DNA from 3 places in the Clostridium bornimense genome. Region 2 is predicted to be linked to each of the others. Evidence: a T-box and tRNA genes for the amino acid it is inferred to sense, from the RefSeq annotation. Region 2 holds a T-box; the other regions hold tRNA genes.

Region 1 (10,758 bases), 390 kb from region 2:
AGGAACTATAGCAACTAGTGTTATTGGTGTTATGAAGAAGATGTCTATAATTAGAGTTCATGACGTAAAGGAAAATAGAAGAGCTATAGATATGACTAAGGCAATATTAGGGAGAAGTATAAATGGATAAAATATATATAAAAGGTCTAGAAGTTTTTGCAAACCATGGAGTTTTTAAGGAAGAAAAAAATTTAGGGCAAAAGTTTGTAATAGATGTTGAATTAGAATTAGACTTAAGTGATGCTGGAAGATATGATGAACTGAAGAAAACTATTCATTATGGATTACTTAGTGAGGCCATAATAGAAGAATTCACAAAACAAAGCTATGATCTTTTAGAAAAAGCTACTTATGAATTATGTAAATTCGTTCTTATAAATTATGACGTAGTATCAGTGAAGATAACTGTAAGAAAACCTTGGGCTCCAATTAAAAGAAACTTTGATTATGTAGCAGTAGAAATGGAAAAAAGGTGGCATAAGGTATTTTTAGCTGTAGGATCAAATGTGGGCGATAAAGAAAAAAATATAAGAAATGCCATAGAAATCTTAGATAAAAATGAAGAAGTAAAAATAAAGAAGGTATCAACACTAATTGAAACAGATCCCGTTGGATATTTAGATCAAGACAAGTTTTTAAATGGTGCTATTGAAATTGAAACTATTTTTTCTCCAAAAGAACTTATGAGTGAACTTCTTAGGATAGAAAAAGAATTAAAGAGAAAAAGGATTATAAAGGATGGTCCAAGAACAATAGATTTAGATATTCTTTTATATGACAATCTGATAAATGATGATGAATTTGTAACATTGCCACATCCAAGGATGGAAGAAAGAACATTTGTTATGGAGCCTTTAAATGAAATAGCTCCAAATGCTATACATCCTATACTTAATAAAAGGATATCAATGATTTATAAGGAGTTATAAAAATAATAAATAAGGATTATAACAAGTTAAGATATGTTATAACCCTTATTTTTATTTATATGTTTTAGGATTTATAAATTCACAGTAATTATATAAGTTATATCCTTCTGGAATATTGGCGCTTGAAAAATATTCTTTATTACCTTTACCATCCCAAGGAAATACAGAAACTAGTCCATTTTTAAATACTTCTATTACAAACTTCTCATTAGAGTCAAATGTAATAAATAATTTATATGTAGGCGTTTCATTAAAAGTATCATCTAAGTTTTCTATATTATCTATACATAGATAATCAATTGAATTATTAAGCATTTCATTTTTATAATCATCTATTAAAAAGTTTCTATTAAATTTAACTTCTAATAATTCAAGGGAAGAAATTTTAGATGTATCCAATTCACTTTTTAATTTATCAATATATTTACAGGGATCTTGAACATCTTTATTTATTTCAAATGTACAAGATGTCATTAACAGAATAGGAAACAGTAAAAAAGGTAAAAGCTTCATAAGTTTTTTCATTTATTTTATCACCTCATTAAATTATACTTAATTAATATGAATAATATTACAATGAAAATAAGAAAATAAAAGTGACGAAATTTGTATGACATACATACTATTATGTAATAACTATTATTGATTTAAAAGAAGAATAATGATATTATGATAATATAAAGGTTAGATTTAAGAGGTAATTTATATGGAGAAGCAAACAAAAGAATTAGATCTTGTAATAATTGGAGGAGGTCCAGCAGGGTTAACTGCTGCAATATATGGTTCAAGAGCAAAATTAGATTTATTATTATTAGAAGACTCTTTAGTTGGTGGACAAATAAGATCTACTTACACTGTGGATAATTATCCAGGTTTTCAATCTGTATCAGGAAATGAATTGGCAGATAAGATGCAGGCGCAAGCTGAAAGCTTAGGAGCTACTATCGATGAGTTTGATAGTATAGTATCTGTAACATTAAATGATAATGAAAAAATTATTGAAACTGAAAGTTACATATATAAGCCTAAAGCTGTAATTATAGCTACAGGATCGACACCTAGAAAACTACCTGTACCAGAAGAAGAAAAATTTTCTGGAAAAGGCATTCATTATTGTGCTGTTTGTGATGGTGCAATGTATGAAGGGAAGAAGATAGCAATCGTAGGTGGAGGAAATTCTGCACTTGAAGAGGCATTATTTTTAAGTAAATTTGGTGAAGTAACTATAATAAGAAGATATGATTATTTTAATGGTGAAAAATCTACTTTAGAAGAAGTTTTAAATAATGATAGAATAAATATTCTTTGGAATGAAGATATTAAACATGTTAAAGGAAATAACATGGTAGAATCAGTAGTAGTAGAAAATACTAAAACTGGAGAGATAAAAGAAATACCGATGGATGGTGTTTTTGTTTCTATAGGAACAATGCCAAAAACTGATTTGTTTAGAGAGTACATAGAACTTACTAAAGGTGGAAATATAGTTACTGATGAAAATATGCAAACTAACATAAAAGGTGTTTATGCAGCTGGTGATGTTAGAGATAAAATGTTTAGACAAATAACTACCGCTGTTAGTGATGGAACAATAGCATCATTAATGGCTGAAAAATATATAAATGAAGAGAAAGGAAGATAATATAATGGTTAAAGTATATTCAACAGATTCATGCCCATGGTGTGTTAAAGCAAAACAATATTTAAAAAGCAAGGGTGTAGAATATAAAGAAATTAATGTTGCAGAAGATATGGAAGGTAGAGAAGAGATGGTTAACCTTTCAGGACAAATGGGAGTTCCTGTAGTAAACATAAATGGAACAATAATTGTAGGTTTTGATAGACCAGCAATAGATGAAGCTTTAGAAGAAGTTAAATAGTTTTATATAAATAAGTAGGGTTCAGAGTTGATCTGAACCTTTTACTTTTATATTATATAATAAGTTAGTTTACATAATCATAATTATGTTATTGTAAACTAAAGATAAAAATCTATACAATACTAAATAATAAAAAAACAATTAACATTGACTAAAAAATGTAAATATAATAAAGCAAAAGGATGAATTTTTTAGATAATAACTTCTTTAAAAATATATTATTGCAATTTTCTTTAGAAGATGATATAATTTAACTCGGCTGAAAAAGTAATATTATTTTGCTGGTGTGGCGGAACGGCAGACGCATTCGACTCAAAATCGAACGAGAAATCGTGTGGGTTCAAATCCCACCATCAGCACCATAAAAAGCATTTAGAATTGATTCTAAATGCTTTTTATATTTTATAAAGCTTTATTAGATAAATAAAATATGATATTTCTCAAATAATAATATTAATTATTATTAAAAAATAAGGAGAGATATATGGATAATAAAATATTTAGACTATATACATTAGATTACTTAGGAAAATATTATTTTTATGAAGCTGATGAATTTATATCATTAAAAGAAGATGGTAAATATATATTAGATAATTTAAAAGAAAGTAATAGATTTGATTATAAAGGTGCTTCCTATACTTATACTAAATTCGGTAATATATCTGAAGGAATCACTGAAAGTAACGTTAATATAATTATAGAACCTGAAAATATAAATGTAAAAATAAACGATGAAATCGTTCATCTCGATCTTATATATAAGATGAATATAAAAAGGTTAGAAGATCATGTTAGAGTAACAACAAGAATAAGCGAAAAAACTGATTCACCTTCTTGTTTATTGTATGCAAAACTAGTTGATAGTGATGATTTTGTAAAAGCATTAGAATCAGTGAGAGCAATGCAAATAAAGCTTAAAGAAAAAAAGTGATGTTTATAGATTTATAAATATATTAATAAAAAGTGAAGGGAAATTATTATGAGATATGTAATTGTAAGTGTAGTTAAAGGGAAAGCAGGGGATTTCAATAATAACTTAAGAAAAGATATATTTAATAAATTTAAAGCTAGATCATCAAAATTGCCAGCTCACTTTACTATAAAATCACCTTTTGAATATGATGGCGATATTAGTAACTTAGAAAAAGCTATAGAAAAGATATGTACTAATAGAAAACCTGCATCTTATAATATAGATGGTTATAGCCATTTTGATAATAGGGTAATCTATATGGATGTTAAAATGTCTAAGGAAGGTAAAGATCTTCATGATAATATAATTGATGAAATAAGTAAACTTCCATATATTGAATTTACTAATAGTGATGGAAAGGATAAAGTTTTCCATGTTACATTAAGCTCTAAAAGAATCCAGCCTATATATAATAAGTTATGGGATTATGTAAATCAATATCCTTGTCAATTTAACTGCCTTTTTGATAATGTTTCTATTTATACGTGGAAAAATAGTACATGGGAGTTATATAAAGAATTTGATATTTAGTATTAATCACTTATTAAAACACTTGTCACATATAATAAATTATCTTTTAACAAATTATAATTTAATGAGGTGTGATAAATGGCTGAAACTATAAATAATATAGCAATATTTAATAACGTAAGTGAACTTATTGATGCTGATTTAAAAGAAGGAACGAGGGTAGATACTTTAGGATATAATGATGCCTTTGATAATGGTGGGTGTCAGTACTATATTTCAAATGATAACAATCCTTGGTCTATCTCTTTAGAAAATGGTCTTTATGCCAATGTAATAAAAAAAGACTCTGTAAACTATAAAATGTTTGGTTGTCATCTTGATGGTGTAAATGATGACAGTGAAGGAATGAATAAGGCACATTTATTAGGAACAAATAAAGACAATCTTAATTCTCTACCTATTACTGTAATCCCAATAATAATATACTAGAATTAAATCAATCAAGAATACAAATAGCTGATATTCAAACCTCAATATTGATAAAGCTACCATCTGTTAGTAAATATACAGAAATCTCATTGATATTTTCTACTAATAAATATGTCAATATAATGATTCCATCTTGCAAAATGAATAGTAAGCCTAGCTATGTTGCCAATAAAACTTTTAGGTTAAACTTTACTTTTATAAATAATTCTATTGGATGGATTGGAGAAGCAATAGTTTATGGGTGAGGATGTCGTATTAACTATTAAACTTCGTAAACAGGAGCCCTTCTTCACTTTCACTCTAAAAAGGAACTGAGTCACAATATTTATTGTGTGACATCCCATAAAGTAATAATTAAATACACTACACACATTTTCATCTCTAAGAATAAATTATTAATAAATATTTTAGTGGAGTGATAATTATGGGATATTATATTAATGTAGAGGAAGATGTAAATGTTTATGTGGAGGATCTTAATAAAGAAGGAAAAGATACTGTTGTCTTTCTCCATGGATGGCCTGGAAGTAGTAAGCTTTTCGAATATCAATTTAATTATTTAGCCGAAAAAGGTTGTCGTTGTATTGGAATAGATCAAAGAGGATTTGGAGATTCCGATAAACCTCTTCATGGATATGATTATGATACATTAAGTGATGATCTACGATGTGTTGTTAATACGTTAAATCTAAAAAACTTTACATTAATAGGACATTCAACTGGTGGAGCAATTGCTGTAAGATATATGGCTAGGCATAAAGGTTTTGGCGTATCTAAACTAGTACTTTGTGCCGCTGCTGCTCCCAGTCTTATAAGAAGATCATATTTTCCTTATGGAATTAAAAGAGACGTTGTTGATAATATAATAAAAGAGACATACATTGATAGACCAAAGATGCTTAAAAATTTTGGAAAGATTTTTTTCTATAAAAAAGTAAGTGAGCCTTTTTCAGAGTGGTTCCTACAATTAGGATTTCAGGCAGCAGGATGGTCAACAGCCGCTATTGCAAAAACATGGCTTCGAGAAGAAAAACTATTTGATGATATGAAAGAAATATCTGTACCAACATTAATAACCCATGGAGTTCATGATAAAGTTTGTCTATTTCCTTTAGCTATGCAACAACATTATCTTATCGATAATTCTAGACTAATTAAATTTGAAAACAGCGGACATGCTCTCTTCTATGATGAAAAAGATAAGTTTAATAGAGAAGTTTTATGCTTTGTTAGAGAATAAATAATCTTTTATCATAATAAACTCTATTAAATGTATTTATTTCATTAGGGGGGGAAGAAGAGTGAGTAAAAAAATATTAATGTTAGTAGGAGATTATACTGAAGATTATGAAACAATGGTACCTTTTCAGACATTGCAAGTATTAGGATATGATGTAGATTCAGTTTGTCCTAATAAAAAGTCTGGGGATTTTGTAAGAACGGCAGTTCATGATTTTGAAGGTGATCAAACTTATTCTGAAAAGAGGGGACATAACTTTATAATAAATGCTAATTTTGAAACTATTGATACTAGTAATTATATCGGTCTATTTATAACTGGTGGTCGCGCACCTGAATATTTAAGACTAAATGAAAGAGTAGTAGAAATCGTTCAAGAATTCTTTAATGATACAAAACCAGTAGCAGCTATTTGTCATGGTCCTCAAATTTTAGCAGCAGCAAATGTTGTTAAAAACTTAAAATTAACAGCATATCCTACCGTTGCACCAGAAATAAGATTAGCTGGTGGGGAATATATTGAGACAAGTGTCGATGAAGCTATCGTAGACAAAAATCTTATAACATCCCCAGCATGGCCAGGAAATACAGCTATAATTAGCGAATTTATCAAATTACTTGGTACTAAAATTGTAATTTAAAAATTATATAAACAGATAAGAGAATAAAAGAGTAGCGTAGTAAAAATCAAAAAAGGGATATCTCGATAACGATTAATTCGTATCTGAGATATCCCTTTTTCAATCCACCACTATAATTATGGTATCATAAATTGCTAATTGTGCTTTATGAATTATTTCAATTTAGCTGTTAATATCCAAAGAAATTTATTCATTTGTTGGTAACTAACATGAAATTTATATTTTTCAAAAATTTTAGTTAAGGTCTCATGGGTAGAGTAAAATTCAGTATTTAGGTCATGAATTAAATTTGTATACCCATTTTGCTTAGCTTCTAAGATAAGTTCAGATTTTGTTCTTTCTGAATCGTACATAGTATCAGCTATTACTACCACACCGTCTTTTTTCAATTTTGATTTTAGTATACTTACAGCTTCATCTTTTTCTTCATCGGTTAAGTGATGAAATGAGTAACTACTAATAACAGCATCTAAAGTATTATCCTCTATAGGAAGTGATAGAAAAGTTCCCGATAAGAAATTAATAAATGGATACTTATCTTTAGCAATATTTATCATTTTAGTATTAGGCTCTATACCAATTACATTATATCCGATATTTGATGCAGCATTAGTTAGATTTCCAGTTCCAGCGCCAATATCTATTACTTTAGCACCTTGGAATTTGCCTACATGTTTAACTGTCTCATTTAATATCTCATTATAATTCTTAAATACATCTTTATATTCACCAGTTTCTAAAGACACAGTTGCATCATAATCATCTGCCCAATCATCAAATAAAGCATTAAATCTAAAATCAGATAAATTCATAGAAAAATCATAAAGATGTTGGCTAAAATATCTATCGCTACGATCTGGTAATATTGTTACAATATTTGTTTTCTTTTTAGCTTTATATGCTTGTTTTACAGCACCTGCTATAGCAGCGCCAGATGAAGAGCCTGCTAAGATACCTTCTTTTTTCGATAAAAGCCGTACATAATACATTGATTCGTCATCAGGTATTTTTTCTACTTCATCTATATAGCTTCTATCAAATATTGAAGGAATAAAGTGGTTTCCTATCCCTTCAACCTTATAAACACCTTCATCACCACCGCCTAATATAGAACCAATGGGATCGCTTAGTACTATCTTTATATTAGGATTTTTTTCTTTTAAGTAAGAAGCTATTCCTATAATAGTACCACCAGATCCGGCTCCTGCAACTAATACATCAATATTTCCATCTAAAGCGTCATAAATTTCTTTACCTGTTTTTCTATGAGCTTTGATATTAGCAGGATTATCAAATTGCTTTGCCATAAATGAATTTTCTATTTCTTCATTTAATTGATTGGCTTTTTTTACAGCACCTTCAATTCCTTCACTAGCTGGTGTAATAACTAATTCAGCACCTAAAGCTCTCATCAAAATTTGTTTTTCAATAGAAAATTTTTCAGGGATTACAATAATTAATTTATATCCTCTTTCAAAGGCAGCCATAGCAAGTCCTATACCAGTATTACCAGCAGTAGCTTCTATTATTGTATATCCCGGTTTTAATAGTCCTTTTTCCTCAGCATCTCTTATTATTTCAATACCAATACGATCTTTTATGCTACCACCTGGATTAAGATATTCAAGTTTTGCAAATATATTAACATTTTCGTTAGGTGAAATATGATTCAATTTTAGTAATGGAGTATTGCCAATAATATCTCTTATATCATTTATATATTGCATTGTTATTCCTCCTCTTATAAAAATAAAATTTAAAATTATTGCAATAACTTAATTAAAATACTTATTTTATATATAATTCCAAATAATTCTTGTTATAAGTAGTATACATCAGTTTTAAATCATTGTAAACCTATTTGTTTAATAGGAATTAAATTTTATCTTTTACTAGCTAGCAAAGAAACACTAATAATGATAGGAATCTCAACTGCATTTGCATTAGTGATAGGTACTATAATAGGACTAATTTTATATATAATATCAAATACTCTACTATATAAGAATAAATTCATAAATGCCATAGCTGGGTTTATCTGAAATAGATGAAGGTATAATAGAAGCAAGTATAGCTATGGGAGGAAATTTAAAAAAAATTATTTTTAATGTTCTTTTAGTAGAAGCTCTACCGCGAATCATTAGATCGATAACAGTAACTTTAATAAGTATAATAGGATTCTCTGCGATGTCAGGAACTGTTGGTGGTGGTATAGAAGAGGATACTATATCCTCTTCTATTTCTTTTTAAATTGTTATTGTAATTCAAAACATATTTGGAAAATGTAATCATTTCCCCTAAATCAATATAATATTTTTTTGTGAAATTTACCTAAAAGACTAGAAATATTGCTAAAAATGTGTTGAGGAAAAGACTTTTATTTGTTAAAATACAATAGTGGAAAGAACAAGCCTTATGGCTTAATATTGTTCGTATCCCTAAAGGGTTATATAAACTTTTTCACAAGGAAGGAGAATTAACAATGATGTATTCATCAGAAGTTACTGAAATGTGTGTACTTGCAAAAGGACCAAACCACGGTCCAGCCCCAATTCCTGCAGAAGGTAAATGGGTACAAGCTAAAGAAGTTAAGGACATATCTGGTCTTACTCACGGTATAGGTTGGTGTGCACCTCAACAAGGAGCTTGTAAATTAACTTTAAATGTAAAGGAAGGATTAATCCAAGAAGCATTAGTTGAAACTATCGGATGTTCTGGTATGACTCACTCAGCTGCTATGGCTTCAGAAATACTTCCAGGAAAAACTATATTAGAAGCTTTAAATACTGATTTAGTATGTGACGCTATAAATACTGCAATGAGAGAATTATTCCTACAAATCGTATACGGAAGAACTCAAACTGCATTCTCTGAAGGTGGACTACCTATCGGAGCTGGTCTTGAAGACTTAGGAAAAGGATTAAGAAGCCAAGTTGGTACTATGTACGGAACTTTAGCTAAGGGTCCAAGATACTTAGAAATGGCAGAAGGATACGTAACAAGAGTTGCTGTAGACAAAAATGCTGAAATTATCGGATATGAATTCGTTCACCTTGGTAAGATGATGGAATCTATCACTAAAGGTATGGATGCAAACGAAGCTTTAGAAAAAGCAAAAGGTACATATGGTAGATTTGCTGAAGCTGACAGATATGTAAATCCAAGACACGAATAATATTAGGAGGGTAAAAAAATGGCATTATTTGAAAGTTATGAAAGAAGAATCGGTCAAATAACTCCAGTACTTGAAAAGTACGGAATTGAATCTTTAGAAGCTGCTAGAGATCTTTGTAAGTCAAAAGGATTTGATCCTTATGAAATCACAAAAGAAACTCAACCAATCGCATTTGAAAATGCTGCTTGGGCTTATACTTTAGGTGCTGCTATAGCATTAAAGAAAGGTTGCACAAAAGCTGCTGATGCTGCTGAAGCAATCGGAGAAGGATTACAAGCATTCTGTATCCCTGGATCAGTTGCTGACGATAGAAAAGTTGGTTTAGGACACGGAAACTTAGGAGCTATGCTTTTAAGAGAAGAAACTAAATGTTTCGCATTCTTAGCAGGACACGAATCATTCGCTGCTGCTGAAGGTGCTATCAAAATAGCTGAAAAAGCTAACAAAGTAAGAAAAGAACCATTAAGAGTTATCTTAAACGGTCTTGGAAAAGATGCTGCATACATCATTTCAAGAATCAACGGATTCACTTATGTTCAAACTAAATTCGATTACTACACTGGTAAGTTAGAAATCGTTAAAGAAACTCCATACTCAGATGGACCAAGAGCTAAAGTTAAATGCTACGGTTCTGACGACGTTAGAGAAGGTGTTGCTATCATGCATCACGAAGGTGTTGACGTATCAATCACTGGTAACTCAACTAACCCAACAAGATTCCAACACCCAGTTGCTGGTACTTACAAGAAGGAATGTGTTGAAGAAGGTAAGAAATACTTCTCAGTAGCATCAGGTGGTGGTACAGGAAGAACTCTTCACCCAGATAACATGGCAGCAGGTCCTGCTTCATACGGTATGACTGATACTATGGGAAGAATGCACTCAGATGCACAATTCGCAGGATCATCATCAGTTCCAGCTCACGTTGAAATGATGGGTCTTATCGGTATGGGTAACA
Region 2 (10,758 bases):
AACATAGCTACCTCCCGTTTTATAGAATTTATTACTATACATACTTTATCGAATAAAAAAAACAAATCTTCACTGTAAATTATAAAATATTACTTTTTTATAGAGTCTTTTGCTAAATCACGTTGACAACGCGCTTTTTCTTTTAGTTTTGAATCTACCCCTGGTTTTACTATAAGATTTGAAAACCATTTTAATGAGGAATCAAAATCTCCTGTACGTCTATATAATTCACCAATTAAGTACTCTAAAGAATAAGCGTTCATACCATAAATAGGAAAGAGTTCGTTTGTATATGCAAATTCTAAGCCTTCTACAGCTTTTCGTAAAAATATAATTTCATTATCATAAGATTCATTAAGCCTATATAACCAACCTAATCTCAAACATAAAATAGCTTTTGTAGATGCTGGTGAATCAATATATACAGAGTTTAGTAAAGCTAATTTATATCGTTCAATAGCCATATTAATATCTAATAAACGAGGATATTCTTTTGAGATATATTTAGGTGTAATATTTTGAATTACATGTATTCTTTGATGATTACGAAGCTTAGAAAAATCATTTTTTAATGCGGCATAACCACATTTAGGACATAATGTTATATCGTATAAGTAGGGATTTATATCTCTATAATAGATGAAAGAATCACTATCTCGCTTAGAAATTTTATATCCTTCTTTCTTTACAGAAGCTGTCTTAAATTCCGTATGACAAACTGGGCAATCAATGGTTTTATCGAAAAGTAGTGTTAAAGGATCTATAATTTTATCTGTTGCTTTTTTTGTTTCAGTTTCTTTTAGAGTGGGTTTTTTGTATATATTAATATTTCCTGTATTATTAAAACCTATTTTATCTAGACCTCCAAATAGGTCTTCTGTGTTTGACATTAAAAACACTCCTTGTTATAAAAAATTAAATATGTATATATTATATCAAAAAAATATGTTAAATACAGTATTGGTATTTTTATTATTAAATATGATATATTATAATAGTAGTTAGATATAATTATCATAATATAAAGAGGTTTAATTATGGCAATAACACAATGGAAGACTTTTTTATTTCCTTATGAGCAAGCAGTAAATGAGCTAAAGGTTAAATTTAAGAGTATAAGAACTGAATTAAGAAGAAAAAATGATTATTCACCAGTAGAATTTGTTACGGGAAGAGTAAAAGAAATAAATTCTATACTGGAAAAAGTTAATAAGTATGATATTCCCATTGATAGGATAGAGTATGAGCTTGAAGATATAGCTGGTATAAGGATAATGTGTCAATTTGTTGATGATATATGGACTGTAATTAATATAATTAGAGAAAGAAAAGATATGCAAATAGTTTATGAGAAAGACTATGTTACTAATGTGAAGGAAAGTGGATATAGAAGTTATCATATAGTAATAAAATATCCTGTTAACATGTCAACTGGCCTTAAGATGATCTTAGCAGAAATTCAAATAAGAACTTTAGCTATGAACTTTTGGGCAACAATTGAACATTCATTGAATTATAAATATAGAAAAGACTTACCAGAAGATGTAAGAGAAAGACTAAAAAATGCAGCTCATGCAGCATATAAATTAGATGAAGAGATGCGAATTATAAAAGGTGAAATAATGGATGCTCAAAAACTATTTGAAATAAAATCTTCATTAGTTACAAGAATATCAGATAACATATTGGCATTAACTAATTTAGGAAAACATATAGAGGCGGCTAGATACAGAGAGCAACTTAATAGATTTTTAGAAAATGGAGAAGTTATAGACCTTACTAACTTATTATCATCTACAGAAAAAACACTTACTATGTATAAACATAGGTCATATTAGTATAAAAATGTTACAAAATAATAAAATTTTGTAACATTTTTTTATTATAATTTGAAACTTTTTATTAAGTATCTAGTCTAATATATGAAGGTTAGTATTAAGGAGGGGGCATATTTGATAAACACATTATCAAGAATAAGTGTTAAAGGTAAACATAAAGAAACTAATGAAGAGAGTATAGAGAAAAGGGCGATTAAGGATGATAAGGCATTTGAGAAGCTTATGGAATACTATAAAGAATATTTGTACAAGACTGCATATTTATATGTAAAAAATGAAGCTGATGCATTAGATATAGTTGGGGAAACAATTTATAAGGGGTTTATTAGTAGAAAGAAACTTAAAGATCATACTCTTTTTAAAACTTGGATAACTAGAATACTTATAAATAATGCAATAGATTTATTAAAGAAGAAAAAGAAACTATCTAGTGTGGATAATAATGATTTGTTTGTAGCAGGGAAAAATATGGATGACGTTATAAAGTACATAGATTTATATGATGCCATAGATCTTCTAAATATAAAGTATAAGAATGCAATAATAATGAGATATTTCAACGGAATGACTATAGAGGAGATAGCTAAGGTTATGGATTTGCCGGAGGGAACGGTGAAAACTTATTTACATAGAGGAAAACAATGTTTGGCAAGATTGTTAAAGGAGGAGGAGTAAATGAGTAAGTTTGATGAAATAAAAATTCCAATGAATATAGAAGACGTTATAAGAAAAGAGATAAAGAGAGGGAAGCGATATCAAAGAAGGAGGAAAATTGAAGTTGTTATAATAGCTATTACAATAATTGTCGCAGTACTAGCTATAATAAAATCTGAAAATATATTTTATAAAAATTATTTGGAGTCAAAACATAAAGACGAAAAAGGAAATATAAATTCATTATATGATAAAGAGATAAATGAGTATAAAAATGAAATAAATAAGAGTTCTGAGGATAATGATGTAGTTATGACACTCAAAGAAGCAATTTTAGATAATAATAATTTAATAGTACAGATAAATGTGGATTACAGTAAGTATCTATCTAAACATAATGAGGAGGTTAATATTGATAGAGAAGAAATAGACATTAAGAATATTAGTTTGTATAGCTATGAATCAACAATAGATGGAAATACTGTGAGTCTTATTTCTGATATATTAAAATTTAATAGTGTAGATAATTGTGATATTGTACTTAATTTTTTAGTAGAAGATTTTAATGATAGTGATACTCATGATGTAAACTTATCTATAAGTAAGGTTTTTATTCAAAGAATAGATATTAACTCAAGTATGTCTATAGATGGGAATTGGAATTTTAATTTTGGAGTTGATAATAAGTTATTAAATAAAGTTAATGTAAAAATGATAAATAAAGAAATATATGTTCCGAATGATAACCCTATAGATATTCAGCATATGGATATAAGTGAAGTTCGTGTATCTCCTATATCTATAAATGTTAAATATATAAAATATTCAGGTAGGGGTTCAAATAATATAGTGTATTTTACTGTTGAAGATGAAAAAGGTAATAAACTAGAAAATCTATATGTAGACGAAAGTCACAGTCAGTGGTGTTATGCAGAATATATTATACCAGAAGATGCTAAAAAGCTAGTAATCAAACCATATATAGAATATTTATATGGAGAAAGTGAAGCAAGAGAAACGGAAATACAGTGGTTTGAAAATGATTTTATAGAGATTGAATTAAAATAAAAATAAGGGGTGTAGCACAAAAATTAACTGGATTAGTGCTACGACCCTATTTAATAATATAGTAAAATCTTATGAAACTGTTGTTTTTGATAATTTTTTATTATAAAAGAAAGTAAATAATGCTGCAGTTAAAATTAAAGCATATCCAATATAACTAAGTATATCAGGGATTTCACCCCAAAGAATAAATCCGATGATAGCAGCAAAAATTATATTAGTATAATCAAAAATAGATATTTCTGAAGCCGGAGCATACTTATAAGCATTAGTTATTGCAAATTGACCAACTGATGCAAATACACCAGCCAGCATTAAGTAAGTAAATTCTGTTAGAGAAAGAGGTTTGAAGTTAAATAACATAAATACTCCTGTTACTATCATGGAAAAAGATGAAAAGAAAAATACGATAGTAGCAGGTGCTTCTTTATCTCTTAAGTATCTTACAAAGGTGTAAGCAGCTCCAGCGGAAGCACCAGAAATAAATCCAATTAAATACGGAATTGTTTCAACATCAAAAGATGGTTTTATAATAAATAAACTTCCTATAAATGCAATAATTACAGCAGTAATTTGTGTTAGTGATATTTTTTCTTTTAAGAATAAGTATGAAAAAAGTATAAGAAAAAATGGTGAAAGTTTATTTAGCATTGAAGAATCTGAAAGATTCATATGACCAATTGCATAAAAATTAAATATAATTCCTAAGGTTCCCGCAAAGCTACGACCTATAAGAGCCATTCTATTTTCTTTTTTTCCAATTAAAGATTGCTTGTTTTTTATAATCATAAATAATGCCACTAAAAATGAAACTAAGTTTCTAAAAAAGGCTTTTTCCATTGAAGGAACATCACCTGCTAATTTCACAAAAGTACTCATAAGAGCAAATCCTAGTGCTGAAATTATGAGAAAAAATATTGCTAAGTTTTTATTTTTCATATAATCCTCCTAAATAATTTACGATAACAGTTATCAGTGTACAATTCACAATGGTGTACTGAATAGGGCTATCGCTTACGAAATTTATTCGTTATTGCGACAGCCCCTTAATTTATAAAAATTATTTTATAACTATATTAACTAATCTACCTTTAATAACGATAACTTTAACTACTGTTTTATCACCTATAGCAGCTTTTACAGAATCATTATCTAAAGCAGCAGCTTTAATTTCTTCTTCTTCTAGTCCACTAGCAATATTAATTTTAGCTTTAATTTTACCGTTAACTTGAATTGCTATTTCAACTTCATCTTTAACAAGAGCAGATTCATCACATACTGGATATTTTGCATTAAATACAGAATCATTGTTTCCAAAAGCTTCCCAAAGATCTTCAGCTAAGTGAGGGGCAAATGGAGCAAGTAACTTAATATAATCTATGCAAGTGTCTTTTAAGAAATTAAGATTCTTGTCTTTTTCATTGATATATTTAGAAAGTGCATTTGTGAATTCCATCATTCTTGCTATAGAAGTATTAAATTGGAATTTTTCTGTATCGGTTTCTACGCTCTTAATAGTATGATTTCTAACGAAGTTAAGTTCTTTTTCTAGTTTATCCATTGTATCTTTATTATTTTCACCAGATTTTATAGCAGCTAAAGCAGTTCCAAGAATTCTTTCCATTCTTTCAACGAATTTGCTTATAGATTTGATACCATCATCACTCCAAGCTCCACCTTCTTCATATTGGAAGCCAAACATTAAGTATAGTCTAAATACATCAGCACCATATTCTTTGATATAGTCATCTGGAGAAATAGTATTTCCTTTAGATTTACTCATTTTTAGTCCATCTGGTCCAAGGATAAGACCTTGATGTTTTAATGAAGTAAATGGTTCGTCAAAATTAAGATATCCCATGTCTCTTAATGCTTTATTAATAAATCTTGCATATAGAAGGTGCATACAAGCATGTTCTGGTCCTCCAACATACATATCTACTGGTAACATTTTATTTACTATCTCAGAGTCAAATGGTTTTTCGGTATTATGAGGATCTGCATATCTTAAGTAGTACCAAGAAGAACATACAAATGTATCTAAAGTATCTGCATCTCTCTTAGCTGGTTTGCCACATTTAGGACATGTAGTATTAATAAATTCGTCACATTTAGCTAATGGTGATTTTCCATCTGGAGTAAATTCTACATTGTATGGTAGTTGTACTGGAAGATCTTTTTCCGGTACTGGAACAACGCCACAGTGATCGCAATGAATAACTGGGATAGGTGCTCCCCAATATCTTTGTCTAGATACTAGCCAGTCTCTCAATCTATAGTTAACTTTTAAAGAACCATTCTTAGATTCTTCTAGTTTTTTAACAATTGCTAATTTTGCTTCATCGCCTTTTAATCCATCAAATTCACCAGAGTTTACAAGTAGTCCATACTCAGTAAATGGAAGGTCTCCACCTTCAATAACTCTTGTTATTGGTAAATTGTATTTAGTAGCAAATGCAAAATCTCTTTCATCATGAGCTGGAACAGCCATAACAGCTCCAGTACCATATGATGCAATTACATAGTCACCAACCCATATTGGTACTTCTTTTCCGTTGATTGGATTAATAGCGTAGGCACCAGTAAATACACCAGTTTTTTCTCTTGTAATAGATTGTCTTTCTATTTCAGATTGTTTTGCAGTAGCTTCTTTATAACTTTCGATTTCTGCCTTATACTCATCTTTTACTACTTCGTCTACTAATGGACTTTCTGGTGCTAAAACAACATAAGTAACACCATTTAGAGTGTCTACTCTTGTTGTAAATACATCAAATTGAACATCGCTATCTTTAACTTTAAAAGTTACTTCTGCTCCATTTGATTTTCCGATCCAATGACGTTGCATAGCTTTAGTTTTTTCAGGCCAATCTAAATCATCAAGTTTTTCTAATAATTCATCTGCATAATCAGTAATTTTGAAGAACCACTGAGTAAGATTTTTTTTAGTTACTTCGGAATTACATCTTTCACAAGCACCATCAACTACTTGTTCATTAGCTAAAACTGTGTTACATGAAGGACACCAGTTCACTGGAGCATTTTTTCTATAAGCTAATCCTTTTTCATAAAGTTTTAAGAATAACCATTGAGTCCATTTATAATAATCTTCAGAGCAAGTTATTACTTCATTTTCCCAGTTGAACATAGCTCCCATAGCCTTTAATTGTTCTTCCATTGTTTTTATATTTTTAAAAGTAGAGTCTTTTGGATGAATGCCTGTCTTTATAGCATAGTTTTCAGCAGGTAATCCAAAAGCATCAAAGCCCATTGGTTGAAATACGTTGTAGCCGTGCATTCTTTTAAATCTAGCCCAAGAATCTACAGGACCGTAGTTAAACCAGTGACCAGCATGAAGTTTAGCTCCTGATGGATAAGAAAACATTTCAAGAACATATAGTTTCTTATCTAGATTACTTCCATCAAATTTATAAGTTTCATCTTCACTCCATTTTTTTTGCCATTTAGCATCAATTTTAGTTGAGTACTTTTCCATTTTTTTAATCGCTCCTTTTATCATAAAAGTTAATAAATAACATAAAAAAGCTTTCGTCTCAAATTTAGAGACGAAAGCTATACTTCCGCGGTACCACTCTAGTTAAGTATAATCATACTTCACTTACAAAATAACGGCTTTTACCGTGCTAATTTTTTAAATTAGCAAGCTCCATGATAAGTTCATGCTATTCCTTACTGTTTTACACCAACCAACAGTTCTCTTAACTAAGAAATTTAGCATTACTACTTCATTTCAATGCTTAATATAAAGTTATAATATTACTTTATATAAAATAATATTTATTGTCAAGGAAAAGAAATATTAAATTTATTTTGGAATTATATATTATTCAATAAAAGTTTACTATTTTGAATATCAAAATTAGTGTATAATACTATAGGAAGATAACTAGAAAGGAGTAATTTAATGTTTTTAGTGAAAGGTTTTTTAGCTTCAACTTTTAAACCAGAAGAATATAAAGAAGTAAGAAAAAAAGGCATGCAATATGGTTTTTTATATCTATTTATAGCTATATTATTATTTACTGTAATTACTGTTATACCAGTGATAGGGCCTATGCAAAAAACATTTAATAAAATAACAAATGAAGTTATACCTCCATTTACTATAAAAAGTGGTGAAATGTCACTTAAAAATGGGGAAGACTTTTATGAAAAAGAATTAGATGGTTCAGTATTTATGGTAGATTTAAATGCGGAAAATGATAATACAGATCAATTTAACAAATATATAAGTGGAATATTAATTAGTAAAAATAAAATTTATATAAAAACACCTAATGAAAGTATGGATTTTAATATAGATAAAAGATTTAACATAGATGATGAAGAAATTAAAAAGTTTATGCCTATGATGAAAATAGGAATGATAATATCATTTTTCTTTATTATAGTGGTAAATTTTATTAGCTATTTATGGGTAAGTCTAATAATTGCATTGGTTGGAAATATAGCTAAATCTATATTGAAAGTAAATTTATCTTTTAAAGAGTTGTTCAATATGGCCTTATACTCTTTGACTACACCATTATTAGTTGTATTAATAATGAGTTTTGTATATCCATTGTCGTCAGATGCTAACACATTTATCATTATGGTATTAGGGGCTATAACAATAATAAGAGGAATAAAATCAATGAAAGTCAATATAAATGTTTAGAGAAGATAAATTATTTAATTTTATATCTACAAAAATATTATAGGAAGTAGTACACAGGAGGAGAAAAAGATGAATTTTTTTAAGTATTTTGCAATAGCGATAGCTAAACCTAAACAGTATCATAAATTTATGAAAGTTAGTTTAAAGAAAGGTTTTTTATACTTATTTATTTTAGTACTTTTAACAAGTATACCATATATATTTTATAGTGCTAAAAACAACAAAGATATTTACGAAAAATTACAAGTTATATCTACAATTGTAAAAAATGATATCCCTGATTTTGAAATGACAAAAGATAAACTTACTATAAAAGAAGATGTTTCTATTGATAAGGATATAGATGGAATTAGAGTTATAGTAGATAAAAATAAAGATATAGAAGTTTCAGAAATAGCAAAAATGGGATCAGCTGTAGTTTTAGATAAGAATAAAATTGCTATTGTAGCAAATGGTCAAGGATCAGTGACTTCTGTTCCAAATGAAAAGTTAGAAGACAATAAGCTAACTAAAGCTGATTTGCAAAAGCAAGTGGATGAAGGTTATATTCCAGCAAAAAAGAATGCTTCTAAAGTAGGTGTAGCAAGTTTAATAAGTAATACATTGGTTAACTATGGACTATTTTTAATAGTTACAGCAATAGTAGCAGGAGTTTCAATTGTTACAGCTAAAAACTTATATATTAAGATGTCATATAAAGATTTATTTAGGATTTCTTTATTTGCTATGACAACATCAATTTTTGTAAATCTATTTGTTATGTTCTCACCAACTTTATCAAAGGGTGGAATTATATTTGTTATAGCGCCAGCATTGATTTATATGTGGTTTGGATTAAAGCATATAAAATTAAATGGATATGCTGAAGAAATTTCATATAAAGAGGAGCCTAAGAGAGTAGAACCTAAGCTATAATAAAAAAGCCTCAAGATAACTTTTGTTATTTTGAGGCTTTTTCGTATATTGCAATTAAAGATTTTTTATCCATAAAGTAGTTAACAATGTAGCCCATTAATATGACACCAGGAATATCTATGATAAGTCTAGCTATTGTAAATTTATATCCTAGAGATGAAAATTCAAATAGCAATGTGGAAATTTTTACAACACACCAAGTGTTCATAAAAATAATTATATTACTAAACCTTGCACCTTTTTTAAGAAGAACTGTGGTAAATGGAAAAGCTGCATACATGGGTCCAGCAGCAATAGAAGCAATTAGCATTGATAGAAATATACCAATAAGTCCAGAGTTATTCCCCATATACTTAATTAATTTTTCTCTAGGAACCCATACATCAATAAGTCCTAGTAAAATCATAATAGGAGGTAATACAGAAATCATTTGTACAAAGCTATCTGTTGCACTTAGAATACTTTTATATCCGATAGACTTATTTAGCAATGATATTATAATAAGTAAAGTTAGAGAAAAAGCAAAGAACTTATATCTTTTAATTACTTTTATAAAATTATTCATAAGAACATCATTACCTTTCTGATTAAAATTGCTACAATAAAGGAAAATAGAAAAGCAATAAAATTTCTAAGAATGGCAGCTTTTTTGCCAATATATTGAGATTCTAATGATATAGTCATTATTCCTACTAATGTTAAAGTAGATATTAGAGCTGCGACTTGGGGATATCCTGCATTATTTTGAAGTAACATATTTCCAGTTGAAAAGGCCACAAAGGTTGGCATAAGTACAATTGAACCTATTAATGCTGAAAGGACTATCCCAAGAAATCCTGAGCTATTACCGATTAATTTTGAAATAGTGGAAGGTTCGACAATTGAAAGAATGATTCCCACAATTATTATGATACCTAAAAATTGTGGCATTATTTTTTCAAAAGAAGTAACTGATATTTTTAGAGAATGTATAGTTTTTTTCTTATCCTTTAGAAAAGAGATTATCAATAATACAAGTGATAGGGTATATAAGATAATTGCTGTCATAATACCTCAATTATAAAAATTATTACGTTATTATGATATGCAGGATTATTAATGATTGTTACATATAAATAGAAAGGGGGCTGTCGAACAAAGGAGTGTGGTAGCTTTTTCAGCAAAATAGAGTAAATGAAAGGTATAGTGCAGGGCACAAGTATCAGGGCACAAGGCACAGGTATGGATGAAATTTTAAGTTTTTAGTTGAATGATATAAGTTAGGCTATGTCTCTTATTTATATCACAGCTAATATAAAAGTCATTGCAGGGGGCTAATGAAGGTTGCACCTTCATATAGCTTGGTAAATATATGGATTTATAGTAAATATGAGAACGCATTGCTGTCCGCAGGACTATAATAAAATTCCTTCCCAAGAGGAATTTTCACCTTACTTGTGCCCTGTGCATTCTAACCTGTGCCATGACTAAAGGAGGTATCGCTAACAACTTTTTGTTTGTTAATACGACACCCCATTTTTTAAAACTTCAATTTTTTTAGATACTTTTCGTTTATTTCATGTATTAGTAATGAGATAATAAAATCAGCCACTAGAAATACTATATTGG
Region 3 (10,758 bases), 630 kb from region 2:
CCATTACTACAGTAAACAAACCATCACCTGGTATATCTACACCCTCAAATAATCCTCTAGATCCAAAAACTACGGCTTTAGTTAATGGATCTCTTAATTTATTACATTGTTTCTTATTATCAAAAATATCATACTCTAGATCATTTAATTCTTCAATAATACTTTCTTTTACTTTTTTCATCCTTGAAGTTGATGTAAATAACACCAAAATATTACCACCAATATTTTTAGCAATTCTCAATATAACATTGCTAACACTTTTTACAAATTCATCCTCTCGATTGTATGAATATCTCTCTATATTAGTAGGAATAGCTATTACACTTCTATTTTTATAATCAAAAACTGGTTTTTCAATTAAATCTTCTAATAACTTATCTTTATCTATCATTGAAATACCTAATGAATTTTTAAAATTATCTAAAGTACTATCGATTCTTATTGTCGCTGATGTCATTACCAAACTACTACATTTATCTAAAATTTCTTCTTTAAATAAATAATTTACTGATAACGGAATCTTTCTTAGCGTAATTCTAGATAAATCTTTTGAAATATCTATAACAGCACAATAGCTATCGGTAGTCTCGCCTATGACAAAGTTTATAGTTTCCTTAAAAGTTCTTATCTTATTATTCAGTAAAATAAGTGGATGTTCTTTCGCATCTGTTTCTTTAATAACTTCATCTATTCGCATATATATTTCATCTAGTTGAAGTACCAAATTTTCTAATACACTTACGATAAATTGAAAATCTTTATAAGTAAAGACACTATTTATTCCCCAAAAATTATCCATTGACGAATACCTATCTCTAATTAAGGTCATCATCTCTTCAATTGTTTCATATACATTAATTATTTTAGATTTCACATACTCTACATTTGCTAAAGATAAATTATTCTTTACTATAAAATCCTTTAAAAATCCATAATTTTTATTAGTGTTATATACCTCTCGTAAAAGAGATAATATATCAAAATTACTTACCTCTTCAGTAAAAGCTTTAAAGCAATTATCATTTAAATTATGTGCCTCGTCCAATACAATATTTTCTATTTTTATTTCTGGATAAGGCCACTTCAAAAATAATGAATGGTTTATCACTACAATGTTACTATTTTCAAGTTCATTTATTTTATTGTAATAATAGCAACTTGTACCTTCATTACACTTTCTTCCTGTACAAGTTTCACCATCACTAGTAAGAAAATTTAGGTGATAATCTAATTTCTTAAAATGTTTTCTTGCCCAAAAATTAATTTCTTCAACATTACCATTTATCGTCATTAACCTACTTATAAATAATATAGAAAGAATATCATCTAAATCTGGCTCTATAATTTCTTCTAAATAAGCTTTAATTTTTTTATTGCATAAATAATTACTTCTACCCTTCATGCAAGTATACCTTATTTTTTCTTCTAATCCTAAAGTTGATATTAATCTAGGAATATCTTTTTCTATTAATTGATCTTGTAATTCTTTTGTTGAGGAAGATATAAATATACGTTGATTATTTATATATGAGTAAATTATACTTGGCAATAAATATCCTATACTCTTTCCTATTCCTGTCGGAGCTTCAATTATGGAAATCTTTTTATTTTCTAGTGTTTTTCTTACATGTTTAGCTAAGTTGTATTGACCTTCTCTAAATATATATTTAAATGAAGGAGTATCAAATATTTCTCCTTTTTTTAATAACTCCTCGTATTTTTTATAATCTATACTTTTCTTTTTTCCCTTTTCAACTATAGTTTCTTCATTTATTCTTACTTTTACCATATATTCATTAATATTTTCTGGCGGTAGTAAATACTCACACCATTGCCATCTATTATTATCATCAAACCATGATGATATTGATAAATAATCTAATGTGCTATTAAAATATTTTATAAGTACACTATTAACCACATATATTGTATCTATAGAGTCTTCTAATCCTCTATGCATTTCATCTCTATCTATAGTTGTAACTGATTTAATCAAGTAATCTAAATTATATTCTTTGAAGTAAGGAAATAAAATAGCCACCAATTCCATAGAATCTAAAAACTTATTACTTATATCTATATCTGGTTTTATATAATATTTTAAAAAAGTTTTTTCAAATTCTGCATTATGACAAACTAAAGGCATATCTCCAATGAACTCTAAAAATTCATCTTTTACTTCCTCTAGCGTTGGAGCTTCTAACAACATATCCATAGTTAGTCCTTTACATAATTGAAAAGTAAACTTAGGCACAAATCCTACTGGTCGGATAAGTGTTCTATATGTATACACTTTATCATCTAATACCTTAACAGCACCTATCTCGATTATTTCACCTTTATGCTTTACCCCATCGTTTAAACTAGAGTCTAATCCAGTAGTCTCTATATCCATAAATATTACATTTTTTAATATGCTTTTTATTTCTATTTCTTGTATTGTACCTTTCATTTAAATTACCTCAATAATTTTTCTTATATTTTATCACAACTAAGGATATTCTACTATTATCATAATAATTTTAAAAGGAGGCCACAATGAAAAAATCTTTATCAATTTTTCTAACAATAGTATTAATTATATTTAGTTTCAAAGAAATCATCTACGGATCTCAAACTTTAGATACAAAGTTAAAAAATTTTATAGAAAGTTATTTTAATAGCTATTTTGAAGATTATATAAATTTAACTGAAGATACATATAATAAATATACTAAAGAAAGTAACAGCACATTAATATATAATACTATCCATAAAAATAAAATATATCTTTATAAAACATTAAATACACCTTTTGAATCTTTCAATATAAATATTGTATATAAAAACATATATACAAAAAAAAATACTATAGATATAGATTTTCTTCTTTCAGTATCATATAAATATAAAAATGCTACTTGCCAATCTAATTTATGTAATATACCTTATAGACTAGAAATTATTCGTGAACCTGAATTAAAAATTTGTAACATAGAAAGAATTTTCTCTGAAGATGAATCATTTTTATATTCGATGGATCTTAGAAGCGAAGACATTCCCATTGAAACCTTAAAGAACTATCTTGATAAACTAGAAATTAAAGAACAAAAACAAATAGATAACATAATAGATATATCTAAAGAAAATGTCAGATCTAATTCTGAACTAACAAGAGAATATTCAAATTACTCTCCTGATAAAGGTATTTTATATGCAAAAACATTTTCTAAGTCATATAATCCATTATTTTATAGCGCACCTGGTGATTGTTCTAATTTTGTATCCCAATGTATATGGGCTGCTTATGGGGGATATGACTTTTCAAGTACTGAAACATCCTATGAAAATATTAGAAAAAAATATCGCATGGTACCAGGGTCCTGGCATGGTAATGAAGGTGGTGGAACTATAAATTGGGAATCAGTTGAAAATTTATACAACTATTTGTGTAAAGAAAAAACAATTGGTCCTAATGGCGTTGGACTAAATAATAAAAAAACTTATGAATCTCTATCTCCTTCTTCAATAAACTTAGGAGATGTTTTACAATTTGGCTCAATTAATAAAAGGTACAGCCACTCAGTTTATGTAACTCACATTAATGGTAACGGATCTAAATATAGCGATATATATATATCGCAACATACTGCTGACTTATATAATAGAAATCTTTTAGAACTCATTTATCTTTTTGGTGGTACAGATTGTAATATGAGATGCATAAAACTTAAAAATTCTAACTTTAGTAAGTAATATAATAAATGCATTTAAAATAAAGAACTGTCGCATATTGAATTATATAAATTTATGTTTGACAAGGTGCTTGTAACAAGGCACAGGTATAGATGAAATTCTTACAGAATTTCTAAGATTATAAGTATTATGTCATTAATGTGATATATAGACTTATTATATAATTAAACTAGAAAGCATAACATAGTCTTCCAGGAGGCTAATGAAAGTTTTACTTTCTATAGCTTGGGATATAACTGTGCGATATGATAAGGTATAGTTAATCTCATATTAGTACCTGTTCTAGTTAAGTAGTGGTGAGAATTGTGTGGTTTCAATGGTACTCTTATTACAGATTTAATACATAAGCTATATAAAAATGACAATTTTCATTGATTTCTCCCAGCCACACTAGCTATCTGCAGGACTTTAATATTTTTCTTACAATCGAAAATTAATCTTCACTCTTACTTATTCACAAAAAAACAACTGCTCCACAATATTTATTGTGAAACAGTTCCTTGGATTACAAATTATAATATAATTCTTGTACCTATAGTAAATATGAAAACACTTTGCCATTCACACAATCATAATAAAATTCCTCTAAAAGAGGAATTTTCACCTTACTTGTGCCTTGTGCCCTAATCCCTGTGACCTGACATACAAATTTTCTTTTGTTATTGCAACAGCCTCTTTAAAATATATTTATATACAAATTATGTATTATTCAATTATTTCTTCAAAATTTTCTTCTATCTTATCTGAATTCTCTGATATAACAAAAAGAACATATTTTCCTTTTGTTACTACTTTTCTAGATTTAACTAAATCATATTGCTCTGGAATATATCCTTTCCAATTATTTTCTAATATTTTGCTTCTTTTTTCTATTCCTTCTTCTACTTTTTCTATATCCTTCTTATCTTTAACCTCAAATACTGCACATTCATTAGCATATTTGTCTCCTATTGGTACTCTAACTACATAACTCTTTAGTATTGATTTATCTATCTCATAGTTATCAGTAAAAAAGTCTGAATCAATATCCATTTGATTAGGTTCATCTATATTCATTGTTATTTTCTCTAAAATTTCTTCTGCTGTTAGTGTACTTGAATCACTATCATTACCGCCAAATGAACATCCTGTAAAAGTCATCACTACTGAAACAATTATACCTATTGCTAATATTAAACTTCCGATTCTTTTTTTCATACAATTCTCTCCTTATATACTAAAAATTATAATATTCTTTCAATATTAATTGTATATAATTTTTCACCAAAAGTCGATTTATTTCTTCGTAAAATATGAAAAAAACTGATATTTTTTATAAAATTGTAAAAAAATCTATCTTGTAATGTTTTACAAGATAGATTTCTTTTATCTGGTGCAGGTAGCGGGACTTGAACCCGCACGAAAATTCATTCACTACCCCCTCAAGATAGCGCGTCTGCCATTCCGCCATACCTGCATTTTACATTTATATATTTCATTATATATACATAATAGCTATTGTCAATACTTAAAACTAAAATATAAGTTCCTATCTATATAGGAACTTATATATATTATAAAAAAAGTTTACCTTCTCAACATATTTATCTGTTTCAACAAAAGGTATATTATCTAAGTCTTCTCCATTTTGAGAATAACTTGAATCATTAAGCCATTTATCTACGCTACCAGGGCCTGCATTATAAGCAGCAATAATCAAATTAAGATTTCCATCAAATTGATTACTAAGATAATTTATGTACCATATACCATACCTTATATTTGTATCTGGATCAAATAATTTATCTTCTTCAAAGATCTCCTCATTAAGTTTCTCAGCTATCCATTCTCCTGTTGACGGTGTAACTTGCATAAGTCCGAGAGCTCCTTTATTTGACTTGGCATCTTTATTAAAATTACTTTCTGCTTTTATTATAGACATAATAAAAAGTGGATCTACATCATTTTCTTCAGAATATTCTAAAACAATATTTTTATACTTTAACGGAAATATAAGTTTCATAACAGGTTTAAATGATATATATACCAAGACTAATATTAAAAATAATATTATAAATCTACATAATTTTTTCATACCCCACTCCATCTTTTAATATACTAACGATCTTATGATATGTTTCTTCAATTTCACCATTATTTTCTAGTACAAAATCTACATATTTAACCTTATCTTCCTGACTCATTTGAGCTTTTATCCTATTTAATACTTCTTCTCTAGATATTCCATCTCTTCTCATAACTCTAGATATTCTTGTTTCTTCATCTAATGTTATTAATATGTTATAATCCATAGATTTATGAAGTCCATGCTCTATCAAAGTAGGTGCATCAATAAATACTATTTTTTTACCTACAGATCTTAGTATATCAATTCTCATTTCAATTTCTTTAATTATATAAGGAATAGTTATAGCCTCTAACTGCTTCCTCTTTTTATCATCATTAAAAACTATAGTTCCTAATTTCTTTCTATTTAATTTTTCATTTTCAAAGATATCATCACCAAAAGTATTCTTTATTTTTTCCCTTACTTCCTTATATTTATCTAATATTTCTCTACTAATAATATCTGCATCAACTACATCAAATCCATTTTCTTTTAAAAATGATGAAACTGTAGATTTTCCACTTCCTATAGTCCCTGTAATTCCTATCTTCACTATTCTATTTTGCTTCGTACCATGTTTTCCCAACATTTTCATCCACCTCAAGCTTCACTGAAAATTCAATTACATTTTCCATCTCTTCTTTTAAAATTACCTTAACTTTTTCAAGTTCTCCTCTCTTAGCATTAATTATAATTTCATCGTGCACCTGAAGTATTATAGAACTTTCTAATTTTTCTTTTCTAAGTCTCTTCCACACATTCACCATAGCAAGCTTAATAATATCTGCTGCACTACCTTGTATTGGTGCATTCATTGCTAATCTTTCTCCTAATGCCTTAACTATCTTATTACTAGATGATATTTCAGGTATGAATCTTCTTCTATTTAAAATAGTTTTAACATAAGAATATTTTTTCCCATCTTCCTTTAGCTTTGATAAATACTCACTAATCTTAGGATATCTTTCAAAGTATATATCTATATATTTCTTTGCTTCTTTTTTAGATATCTTTAAATCTTCACCTAATGCAAAATCTGACATACCATAAATAATACCAAAATTAACTGCTTTTGCTGCACTTCTCATTTCAGATGAAACCTCATCTTCTTTTACTCCAAACACCTCTGATGCTGTTTTTGTATGTATATCTAAATGAGAGTTAAAAGCATTAATCATATTCTCATCTTCAGACATATGAGCTAGCACTCTAAGTTCTATTTGAGAATAATCCGCTGATAAAATTACACTATCATTATCAAATGGTACAAATACCTTTCTAATACTTCTACCCATTTCAGTACGAATCGGTATATTTTGAAGATTAGGCTCTGTTGATGAAAGTCTTCCTGTTGTTGTAACAGTTTGATTAAATGATGAATGTATTCTACCATCTTCATCTATAACATTTTTTAGGCCCTCAATATAGGTAGAATATAATTTAGCCACATGTCTATACTCTATAATCTTTTCAACTATAGGATGCTTATCTTTAAGCTTTTCTAATACATCTGCATTAGTTGAGTAACCTGTTTTTGTTTTCTTTATAACTGGTAAATCAAGCTTTTCAAATAGTATTTTACCTAATTGTTTTGGAGAATTTATGTTAAATTCCTCTTCACTTAAATTATATATATCTTTTTCTAAAGTTATTATCATATCTTTAAATTCTTTCCCTAGTTCATCTAACTTATCTTCGTCTACCTTAAAACCTACTTCTTCCATAGATGATAAAACTTCCACTAAAGGTAACTCTACATCATAATAAAGTTTTTGCATGTCTAATTTTTCTATTTCTTCTTTTAATTTTAAATATAACTCTTTTAAATAACTACATTCTATATTTTCTTCGATTTCTTCTCCCAAAACATTAAAAACTATATCCTTAATATTATAGTTTCCTCTAGAAGAATCAATTATATATGCAGCTATTTCTGTATCAAAAATAACATTATTTAAATCAATATTATGTTTTCTTAAAATAGTATAAAGATTTTTAGAACTATGTATCACCTTGTTATTTTCCCCTTGAAAAATATCTCTAAGCTCTTCTATATCTATTAAATCCAGATCAAAATTATAGACTTTCCCATTTATAAACATTTCTAAATTGCTTAATTCTATTGTTGAGATTTTATCTGAATTTTTAACACCATAGGTTATATATAACTCATCACTTTCATTTATACTTATATCTTCAACTTTTGTCACTGATAAGACTTCTATATTTCTATCTTCCTTGTCTTCCTTTGGCAACTTTGATAATAATGATTTAAACTGCAATCTAGTAAACTCTTTTCTTAGTCCATTAACATCATATTCTTCTTTAGACTTAATTTCTTCTAAATCTATTTCAACAGGCACATTGGTCTCTATTGTTGCTAACTTCTTTGAAAAAATCGCTTGTTCTACATTATTCTCTAAATTCTCTTTCATTTTTCCTTTAAGTTTATCTAAGTTGCATAATAAATTCTCTATACTCTTATATTCTTTTATAAGTTTATATGCTGTTTTTTCTCCAATGCCTGGTACTCCTGGGATATTATCTGAGGAATCTCCCATTAATCCTTTTACATCAATAAACTCTGTTGGCGTTACACCATATGTTTCCATCATTTTATTTGCATCATAAATTTCTTTTTCACCTTTGTTTTTTGTTAAAACGACTTTAATATTATCAGTAGCTAATTGAAGAGCATCTCTATCTCCTGTTACTATGTAAACCTCTAACCCATTACTTTCAGCATAATTACTTAAAGTACCTATAAGATCATCAGCTTCAAAACCATCTATTTCAAAAATATTTATAGCCATCATTTTTAATATATCTTTTAAAATAGGAAATTGCATAGCCAATTCTTCTGGCATCTTTTTTCTTCCAGCTTTATATTCTTTATATTCTAAATGTCTAAATGTTGGTGCTTTTCTATCAAAAGTAGCCACAATATAATCAGGCTTTATATCCTCTTTAACTTTATCTACCATATTTAAAAAACCATATATTCCATTTGTATGTGTTCCATCAGCTATAGTCAATGTAGGAACAGCATAAAAAGCTCTATTCATCAAAGAATTTCCATCTAAAATCATTAATTTTTCCATACTTACCTCCAAGGATTTTAATCTATAATATTATAACAGATTATAGATTATAAAAATTATATTACTGAAAATTTATATTTAGTAGTTCTCTTATATACTTCATTTTTCCTCAAGATTGAATTTTCCTTAAACACCTCATTTTCACCAATAGGTAAATTTTGAGTTTCAAGACATAAAGCTATCCTTCTATTTTTATCTTTTTTACTAAAAGGTGTTTTCTTCATAAAACAATTACCACTATAAAATATAACAGCTTCATTATTAGTTGTAATCTCCATATGTCTACCTGAATTACTTTCCCAAAGCTCTATTTTCCCTATTTTATCATCAAATAATAAAGGATGATCATATCCGTCTGCAAATGTAAGTTGCTCTAATTTTTTATCTATATCCTCACCTATTAATTTTCCTTTTCTAAAATCAAAAACTGTATTTTCCACAGTATTTATCTTCCCAGAAATATCTCCATTCTTATAAATTGGCAAAAACCTATCTGCATTAATTTTTAGATAATGATTCAATATATTTTCTTTAAAATTTCCACTTAAATTAAAATAACTGTGATTAGTTATGTTTACAACAGTAGTTTTATCAGTAGTAGCTTCTACTTCAAATTCTAATTCATTTTCATTATTTAATGAATAAACAACTTTTGTCTCCACTGTCCCTGGAAATCCCTCTTCTCCATCTAAAGAAATATATCTTAACTTAACTCCTACCTTATCTTCTTCATAAATCTCTTCTGTATCCCATACTCTTGAATGAAATCCATTTTCTCCACCATGTATATGGGTATCATTTAAATTTAAATCTAGATTATAGGCTACATCATCTATTGTCAATTTACCTTTATATACTCTTCCTGCTACTCTACCTATTACACTTCCAAAATGGAGAAAGTTCTTTAAATACTTACTTTTGTTATCAAATCCTACTACCATATTTTCTAAATTCCCATATCTATCTGGAGTTATAATTTTTGTTATAGTAGCCCCAAAGTTTATTATTCCTATAGCAATTCCATTATCATTTTCAATAATATATTCCACAATATCTATACCACTTACATTTTCAACTATTTCTTTGCTTATATTCATATTTTTCCCCCTTAAAAATTTCTTATTTTCATTATAATTTTTTTCATCATTAAACAAGAGTCTTTTATTTTAATATATAAATTTTATAAATAGAAATAGGGGCTATGCATTTATTTTATGCAGTAGCCCCTATTTTACTATAGAGATACAAAACTATTTGTCTCTCCGTCATATTTATAACCTACCGTTAATAATCTTTCTTTTAAAAGTTCCTTATCTACACCTATATCCTCACAATAGTCATCCAAATTACTATAAAAATCCCTAAGCTTCATATTTACGATACTTAAAAGCATAAATGGATCCATTGTTTTCAATTTATTATTGTCCATATTTTCACGTCCCTTCTAGATATATGATAATAGATTTTTAGTAATATTTAAAGTTAATACATCACTTATTATATTCATTTTAATAATTCTTCGTATATTTCATAATTTTCTTCGTCATATGCTACAAATAATACTTCTTCTATTGTACTATTCTCGCTTAAAAATTCCTCTACTGCTTTTAAAGCTATCATAGCTGCTTCCTTTTTAGGATATCTATAAATACCAGTACTTATGTTTGGAAAAGCAATTTTTTTACACTCTAACCTTACTGCTTCTCTCAATGAATTAATATAGCAACTATATAATAATTCTGCTTCTTTTTTTTCTCCACCTTTCCATACTGGTCCAACAGTATGGATTACATACCTTGCATCTAGATTTCCAGC

Evidence for each region. A T-box is a leader RNA that pairs with one kind of tRNA and senses whether it is charged. The one in region 2 lies ahead of leuS (leucine--tRNA ligase), so its partner is inferred to be a tRNA-Leu.
Region 1: it has a tRNA-Leu gene. The T-box ahead of leuS (leucine--tRNA ligase) is inferred to sense a tRNA for this amino acid. The anticodon was not compared.
Region 3: it has a tRNA-Leu gene. The T-box ahead of leuS (leucine--tRNA ligase) is inferred to sense a tRNA for this amino acid. The anticodon was not compared.

What each region holds. Positions count from the first base shown of each region.
Region 1 covers NZ_HG917868.1:1,431,468-1,442,225, reverse strand. Annotated here, with positions in the region: gene folP (dihydropteroate synthase) at 1-130, shown strand, start outside; gene folK (2-amino-4-hydroxy-6-hydroxymethyldihydropteridine diphosphokinase) at 123-929, shown strand; gene CM240_RS16835 (DUF4883 family protein) at 981-1,454, opposite strand; gene trxB (thioredoxin-disulfide reductase) at 1,636-2,571, shown strand; gene CM240_RS06350 (glutaredoxin family protein) at 2,576-2,809, shown strand; tRNA gene CM240_RS06345 (tRNA-Leu) at 3,090-3,171, shown strand; gene CM240_RS06340 (hypothetical protein) at 3,294-3,743, shown strand; gene CM240_RS06335 (2'-5' RNA ligase family protein) at 3,792-4,316, shown strand; gene CM240_RS06330 (hypothetical protein) at 4,395-4,745, shown strand; gene CM240_RS06325 (alpha/beta fold hydrolase) at 5,170-5,985, shown strand; gene CM240_RS06320 (DJ-1/PfpI family protein) at 6,065-6,625, shown strand; gene CM240_RS18200 (class I SAM-dependent methyltransferase) at 6,778-7,437, opposite strand; partial or broken gene cysK (cysteine synthase A) at 7,447-8,352, opposite strand; gene CM240_RS17735 (hypothetical protein) at 8,702-8,875, shown strand; gene CM240_RS06305 (iron-sulfur cluster assembly scaffold protein) at 9,108-9,800, shown strand; gene CM240_RS06300 (GGGtGRT protein) at 9,819-10,758, shown strand, end outside.
Region 2 covers NZ_HG917868.1:1,045,394-1,056,151, forward strand. Annotated here, with positions in the region: gene CM240_RS04600 (methyl-accepting chemotaxis protein) at 1-5, opposite strand, end outside; gene CM240_RS04605 (DUF2225 domain-containing protein) at 90-890, opposite strand; gene yjbM (GTP diphosphokinase) at 1,038-1,838, shown strand; gene CM240_RS04615 (sigma-70 family RNA polymerase sigma factor) at 1,953-2,513, shown strand; gene CM240_RS04620 (DUF4179 domain-containing protein) at 2,514-3,560, shown strand; gene CM240_RS04625 (DMT family transporter) at 3,630-4,496, opposite strand; gene leuS (leucine--tRNA ligase) at 4,618-7,053, opposite strand; T-box leader at 7,117-7,321, opposite strand; gene CM240_RS04635 (DUF1189 domain-containing protein) at 7,483-8,235, shown strand; gene CM240_RS04640 (DUF1189 domain-containing protein) at 8,305-9,150, shown strand; gene CM240_RS04645 (permease) at 9,176-9,715, opposite strand; gene CM240_RS04650 (hypothetical protein) at 9,712-10,197, opposite strand; gene CM240_RS04655 (hypothetical protein) at 10,670-10,758, opposite strand, start outside.
Region 3 covers NZ_HG917868.1:1,673,400-1,684,157, forward strand. Annotated here, with positions in the region: gene CM240_RS07520 (exonuclease domain-containing protein) at 1-2,452, opposite strand, end outside; gene CM240_RS07525 (amidase domain-containing protein) at 2,539-3,735, shown strand; gene CM240_RS16875 (DUF4358 domain-containing protein) at 4,441-4,932, opposite strand; tRNA gene CM240_RS07535 (tRNA-Leu) at 5,106-5,191, opposite strand; gene CM240_RS07540 (lytic transglycosylase domain-containing protein) at 5,264-5,809, opposite strand; gene coaE (dephospho-CoA kinase) at 5,793-6,431, opposite strand; gene polA (DNA polymerase I) at 6,400-8,943, opposite strand; gene CM240_RS07555 (aldose epimerase family protein) at 9,000-10,040, opposite strand; gene CM240_RS07560 (DUF4250 domain-containing protein) at 10,178-10,372, opposite strand; gene CM240_RS07565 (macro domain-containing protein) at 10,447-10,758, opposite strand, start outside.